2 regions of the Amycolatopsis sp. NPDC058986 genome follow, and region 2 is predicted to be linked to the other one. Evidence: riboswitches for the same ligand, from Rfam matches in the RefSeq annotation. Region 2 holds a riboswitch; the other holds the start of a gene.
The links. Region 2 has a riboswitch for cobalamin ahead of ACFW0G_RS33985 (hypothetical protein). Riboswitches for the same ligand answer to the same signal wherever they lie in the genome.
Positions count from the first base shown of each region.

Region 1: linked by a shared signal. The riboswitch ahead of metE (5-methyltetrahydropteroyltriglutamate--homocysteine S-methyltransferase) and the one ahead of ACFW0G_RS33985 (hypothetical protein) in region 2 are both predicted to bind cobalamin.

Region 1 covers NZ_JBHYJW010000101.1:136-3,456, reverse strand. The annotation lists gene metE (5-methyltetrahydropteroyltriglutamate--homocysteine S-methyltransferase) at 1-1,832, opposite strand, end outside; cobalamin riboswitch at 1,932-2,198, opposite strand; gene ACFW0G_RS43755 (ribonucleotide-diphosphate reductase subunit beta) at 2,234-3,307, opposite strand.
Region 2 covers NZ_JBHYJW010000050.1:56,922-60,242, forward strand. The annotation lists gene ACFW0G_RS33975 (VanZ family protein) at 1-250, opposite strand, end outside; gene ACFW0G_RS33980 (Gfo/Idh/MocA family protein) at 496-1,404, opposite strand; cobalamin riboswitch at 1,453-1,573, shown strand; gene ACFW0G_RS33985 (hypothetical protein) at 1,662-2,327, shown strand; gene ACFW0G_RS33990 (CbiQ family ECF transporter T component) at 2,314-3,321, shown strand, end outside.

The DNA.
Region 1 (3,321 bases), on a different contig from region 2:
TCGACCTGGACGATCCGGATCCCGGCGGATTCGAGGTCGTGGACCTCGTCGCGGATCGCCAGCGCCACCTGCGCCGCGGTGTCGGATAGGGGCTGGTCGTCGCGGACGAACGACCAGGCCAGGATCGTGACCGGCCCGGTGAGCATGCCCTTGACCGGACGTTCGGTGAGCCGCTGCGCGTACGTCGCCCAGCCGACCGTCATCGGCGACGGTCGTGAGACGTCGCCGTACAGGATCGGCGGCCGGACGCAGCGGGAGCCGTACGACTGGACCCAGCCGTGCTCGGTGGCGGCGAACCCGGCCAGCTGCTCGGCGAAGTACTGCACCATGTCGTTGCGCTCGGGCTCGCCGTGCACGAGGACGTCGAGCCCGAGTTCCTCCTGCAACCGCACGACGCGTTCGACCTCCGCGCGCATCGCCGCGGTGTAGCCCGCGTCGTCGAGCGTGCCCGCCCGATGCGCCGCGCGCGCCTTGCGGACGTCCGTGGTCTGCGGGAACGAGCCGATCGTCGTGCTCGGCAGCGCGGGCAGGCCCAGCGCGGCCTGCTGTGCCTCCGCCCGCCGCGGGTAAGGCGCGCGGAGAAGGTGCTCGGGACGTAGCGACGCCAGCCGCGCCCGGACGCGGGAATCGACCAGTTCCGTCGCGGTGGCACGGTCTTTCACCGCCGCGCGGGCCGCGGTGAGGTCCGCGGTGTTTTCCCGCAGTGCCCTGCCGAGCAGGACGACCTCGTCGACCTTCTGCCGCGCGAACGCCAGCCAGCCCCGGAGCCGGGCGTCGAGCGTGGTTTCCCGCTCGACGTCGTAGGGCACGTGCAACAGCGAGCACGACGTCGAGACGCTCACGCGTGCCGCGGTGCCGAGCAGGGTCGCCGCGCGGCCGAGCGCGCGGTCGGGGTCGGTCCGCCACACGTTCCGGCCGTCGACCACCCCGGCCAGGACCTCCTTGTCCCGCAGGGCTCCTTGCGCGGCCACCTCGTCCACAGTGGACGGATCGGTGACCAGGTCGACGGCGATCGCGTCGATCGGGGAGCGGGCCAGCACGCCCAGGCCCCGGCCGAGGCCACCGAAGTACCCGGCGACCAGCAGCTTCGGCCGCGCCGTCGCCTTCGCCAGGACGTGGTAGGCGCGGGTGAGGGCGTTCAGCTCCTTCTCACCGCGATCCCCGGCGAACGCGGGTTCGTCGAGCTGGACCCACTCCGCCCCGGCGTCGTGCAGCCGCTCCAGCAGTTCGGCGTAGCGCAGGAGCAGCTCGTCCAGCAGCTCCAGCGGCCGGAAGCCCTCGGGTGCGTCGGCGGCGGGCTTCGAGAGCAACAGGAACGTCACCGGTCCGATGAGCACCGGCCGCGTCTCGAACCCGGCGGCCTTCGCCTCGCGGTACTCGTCGAGCGGTTTCGTGCCGGCGAGGGCGAACGTCGTGTCCGGTCCCAGTTCCGGGACGAGGTAGTGGTAGTTGGTGTCGAACCACTTCGTCATCTCCAGCGCGGGCGCGTCCTGAACGCCTCGCGCGGCGGCGAAGTAGGTGTCGAGCGGGGAAAGGGCCAGGCCGGTGAACCGGGCGGGCAGCGCGCCGAACAGCTCGGCGGTGTCGAGCATCTGGTCGTAGTGGGAGAACGTGTTGGACGGGATCGAGTCCAGTCCGGCGGCGGCCAGCTCCCGCCACGTCTCCGCGCGCAGCTCCCGGCCGGTCTCCCGGAGGGTGGTTTCGTCGGTCTTCCCGGCCCAGTAGCGCTCGACGGCGCGTTTGAGTTCCCGGTCCGCGCCGATGCGCGGGTAGCCCAGCACGGTCGTCCCGACGGGGTTCTTCCGGTTTTCGGTGACGCGGTCTTCAGGCACAGCTCTCTCCTCGCGAGCTCGTCGAAGGAGCCCGTGCGCGCGCAGGAGTGACCGTGTTTCGGTCGTGCCCATCCCGCGAGGCCCGGACTCACGCGCGCCGTCGGCGCACGTACCACGGGCAGGTCTTCGGACTCGTGGGCGTGCTGCTCGCGCCTACCGGCCGTCGCTTCCCGGACTGTGCTGATGCGTTCTCGGCGTTGAAGCGTGCCTCGAACTGGTGTCCAGTGCTTTACCGTGTCTCGCACGGTGACGGCTTTCGTTCCCACATACCGCTGCGGGGCAGTCCCGGATTCCCACCGGGTTCCCTGTCGCCTCTCCCGGACACGGCGCACCGCGCCCGGCAGAACCCATGGCACCCCGAGCTTAGCCGTCCCGTCCGGCCCCGGCCAAGCATTCCGAGGTCAGTCCCAGTCGAGGGCGCCGCCGGACTGGTACTCGATGACGCGGGTCTCGAAGAAGTTCTTCTCCTTCTTGAGGTCCATCGCCTCCGACATCCACGGGAACGGGTTCTCGGTCTCGCCGAAGATCGGGGCGAGGCCGATCTGCTGGGCGCGGCGGTCGGTGATGAAGTGCATGTACTGCTCGCACAGTTCGTGCGACAGCCCGAGCATGCCGCGCGGCATGGTGTCGCGGGCGTAGGCGACCTCGAGCTCGCACGCCTCCTGCAGCATCCCGCGCACCTCGGCCTGGAACTCCTCGGTCCACAGGTGCGGGTTCTCGATCTTGATCTGGTTGATGCAGTCGATGCCGAAGTTCAGGTGGATCGACTCGTCGCGCAGGATGTACTGGTACTGCTCGGCGATCCCGACCATCTTGTTCCGGCGGCCCAGCGAGAGGATCTGCGCGAAGCCGGTGTAGAACCACATGCCCTCGAAGATCACGTAGAACGCGACGAGGTCACGCAGGAACGCCTGGTCGGCCTCCGGCGTCCCGGTCTCGAAGTCCGGGTTCTCCAAATTCTGCGTGTACTTCAGCGCCCACGCGTCCTTGTCCGAAATGGACGGAACCTCGCGGTACATGTTGAACAGCTCGCCCTCGACGAGGCCGAGGCTTTCGCAGATGTACTGGAAGGTGTGCGTGTGCACGGCCTCCTCGAACGCCTGGCGCAGCAGGTACTGGCGGCACTCGGGGTTGGTGATCTGGCGGTACACGGCGAGCACGATGTTGTTGGCCACCAGCGACTCCGCGGTGGCGAAGAAGCCGAGGTTGCGCTTGAGCATCGTGCGCTCGTCCTCGGTCAGCCCGTCGGCCGACTTCCACAGCGCGATGTCGGCCTGCATCGCGACCTCGGTCGGCATCCAGTGGTTGTTGCAGCCGGCGAGGTACTTCTCCCACGCCCAGCGGTACTTCATCGGCAGCAGCTGGTTGACGTCGGCGCGGGCGTTGATCATCCGCTTGTCGTCGACGTTGATCCGGGCGGCGCCGACCTCGATCTCGCCGAGGCCGGTGGCGTCCGTGGTCTCCAGGTTGGTCACTTACGGCTCCAATG
Region 2 (3,321 bases):
CCAGGTCGGTGCCCGGTGCCAGGTTCAGGATGCTCTCGTGCGACGTTCCTACCTGCATCGTCGCCAGGCGCAGCACCAGTGCGCCGAAGGTGCAGAGGGTGACGTCCAGTGCCGCGGTGGCGCTCGCGTGGCGACGGGGGCCGATCCGCGCCCGGTGTGCGGTGAGCACCGGCCAGGCGAAGAACGCGTAGCACAGAGCCAGGATCGACAACGGGATCATGTCCCCGAAGACGTGCAGCAACTCGGCCATCCGTCCCCTTCCCCGACTGTCGAGATCGGCTCGCCGCAAGATCACTCTTGCACCGCAAGATCCACTTGGCATGTTTAAGGGGGCGCACTATTCGGTGATCTTCGGTTGGCGAGCCGCCGGGAACCGTGCTTGGGTCGAGCGGGCACTGTCCACAGTGGATGCTGTGGACAACCCTGTGGATGAATTTCGACAGGACGCGGAAAAGTATTACGTCACAACGAAAAAAGACTTCGCCCGGCTGTGTACTACTGCGGGTGACCGCTACCGTCCGCGACTTCCCGCGCGCGTTCGATGATCGTCTGCAGGTGCAGGCCGCGCCGCGCGTCGCAGGGATGTGCCGTGGTGCCGCTGGCGATCATCGCGGCGAAGTCGTCCAGTAGCGCGGTGTAGGACTCCCGCGCCGCGCCCGGTTTCCGGCCCAGCGTGCGGTAGCCGTGCTCGCCGTAGACCGCGACCTCGACCACGGTCGGCTGAATCGGCAGCCGCAGGGTCAACGTCGCCGTGCTGGTCGCGCCGTCTTCGTGCGCGAAGAGCAGCTGCCAGAGGTCGTCGTCGGTGCGGTGCGCGGCCAGGACGTCCGTGATCGGGCCGAGCGCGGCGTCGAGCAGGTCGAACGCGTGCGGGCCGATGTCGGCGAGCGCGCCCGAATCCGTCCGCCAGCTCGAACCCGCGTATTGGCCGCCGAGCAGCGCGCCGGACAGCCACCGGGCCCCGCCACCGCGCCAGCCGCCCGCTTCGGCGATCCCGTCCAGCCATTCCCTGGTCTGCTCGGCGTACCGCAGGATCAGCACCATCAGGGTGGCGACGCCTGCCGCGTCGACGGCGTCCGCGAGGCGGCGCGCCCCGGCGAGGTCGGCGGCAAGCGGTTTCTCCAGGATCAGGTGCTTGCCCGCCTCGGCCGCGAGCACGCCCAGCTCGGCCTGCACAGCGGGTGGAACGGCGAACGCGACGGCGTCCACCTGCGAAAACAGCTCCTCGATGCTGTCGACGGCGGTGGCGCAGTGCGCGTCGGCGAGTTCCCGGGCGGCTTCGGGACGGCGGGACCAGACCGCGCTCAGCGTCGTCCCGGGGTGATCGGCGAGGCCCGGTGCGTGCACCGTCCGTGCCCATGGACCGGTGCCGATGAGGCCGACTCGAAGCTGTCCGTGTCCCACGATCGGTGAGTGTATGTGTGGTTCGCGTCGCTTCCGGAGCCCACCTCCCGTGGGTTAACGTCAGCGGGTTAGACACCTCGCCCGGGGGAAGCCGGTGAAAGTCCGGCGCTGACCCGCAACCGTGAACGGCCTCGCCGTGAGCCGGATCGCCCGTGCCTGGTGCGACTCCGATGTCGAGGTCCATCTGCGGGGTCCTGGGGCTGACGCCGTCGCGCGCCGGTCGGGGGCGCCTTCGACGGACAAGGGGAAGGTGCCCGATGTCTTTCACATGTCAGCCGGCCGCGGTCCTGGCGAGGCTGCTCGCCGTCTGTGTGCTCGTGCTGCTCGGCGGGGCCGGTGCGGTCACGTCCGCGGCCGCCGACCAGGGCAAGGGCAGCCCGGGATACTGCCAGGACGGCGCCGGGGTCACGGTGATCGTCGACTTCGGGGATCTCGGCGGCGAGCCGGTGGTCCGGTGTGCCCCCGGTGATCAGCCGAACGGCGTGACCGCGCTGCAGAACGCGGGCTTCACCGTGACCGGCTCGCAGCGCTTCGGGCTCGCGGTGGCCTGCCGGATCGACGGCAAACCGGGGCCGGACGCCGAATCGTGCGCCGCGATGCCCTCGGCCACGGACTTCTGGGGGTATTGGAACGGCGCGAACGGAGCCTGGGTGTCGAGCCAGGAGGGCGCGATGACCCACAAGCCCGCGCTGGGCGGCTTCGAGGGATGGTCGTTCTGGCGCGGAAAGTCCTTCGGTACCAACCCGCCGCCGCGGGTCGCTCCGGTTCGTCCGGCGCAGCAGCCCGCGACGACGTCGTCGGCTGGTGTCCCGGCTGAGTCGGGCGGCTTCCCGTGGGGTGTCGTGATCGGTGTGGCGGCTCTCGTGGTGATCGGTGGCGCGGCCGGGATCGTCGCCGCGCGGCGCAAACGTGGCGCTCGGTAGTTTCGGCCGCGCGCCGCGGACGCTGCACCCCGGCGCGTGGTGGGTTTGGGCGCTGTCGCTGGCCGTCGCGGCCAGCCATACGACCAATCCGCTGTTGCTCGGGCTGATCATCGCGGTAGTCGGCTTCGTCGTCGCGAACCGGCGGAGTGACGCACCGTGGGCGGTGGCCTTCCGGCTCTACGCGTACGTCGGCGCCGTGGTCCTCGCCACGCGGATCCTCTTCCGGATCCTGATCGGCGGCGAGGACGGCGGGCATGTCCTGTTCACCCTGCCGAGCATCCCGCTGCCGTCGGTCATGGCCGGGGTCACGCTGCTCGGGCCGACGTCGGCGGAGGAACTGCTCGGCGGGTTCTACGACGGGCTGCGGCTGGCGACCATGATCATCTGCGTCGGCGCCGCGAACGCGCTGGCGAACCCGAAACGCCTGCTCAAGGCGGTCCCCGGGGCGCTGTACGAGGTGGGCACGGCGGTCACGGTCGCACTGTCGGTCGCGCCGCAGCTCGTGGAGAGCGTGCAGCGCGTCCGGCGGGCGCGCCGGCTGCGCGCGGGGCGGCAGCGCGGGATGAAGGCACTGAAGGGCGTCGTGATCCCCGTGCTGGAGGATGCGATGAACCGTTCGCTGCGGCTCGCCGCCGCGATGGATTCCCGCGGCTACGGGCGGCGCGGCTACCTGAGCCCGCGGGTGCGGGTGCTGATCGGCGTGTGTGTACTGGGCGGGCTGATCGGCGTGTGCGTCGGCGTCTACGGCGTGCTCGACGGGACGTCGGCTTGGCTGGGCGTACCGATGCTGATGGCCGGGCTCGTCGTGGCCACCGCCGGGTTCGTCCTCGGTGGCCGCCGGGTGCGGCGGACGCGCTATCGGCCGGATCCGTGGCGACTGGAGGAGACGCTGGTGTTGCTGTCCGGGGTGGCCGCGTGCGCGCTGCTGTTCGTGACCGGGCGCGTCGACGCCGCGGATCTCTACCCGTCGCTGAATCCCTTGCGCTGGCCCGAA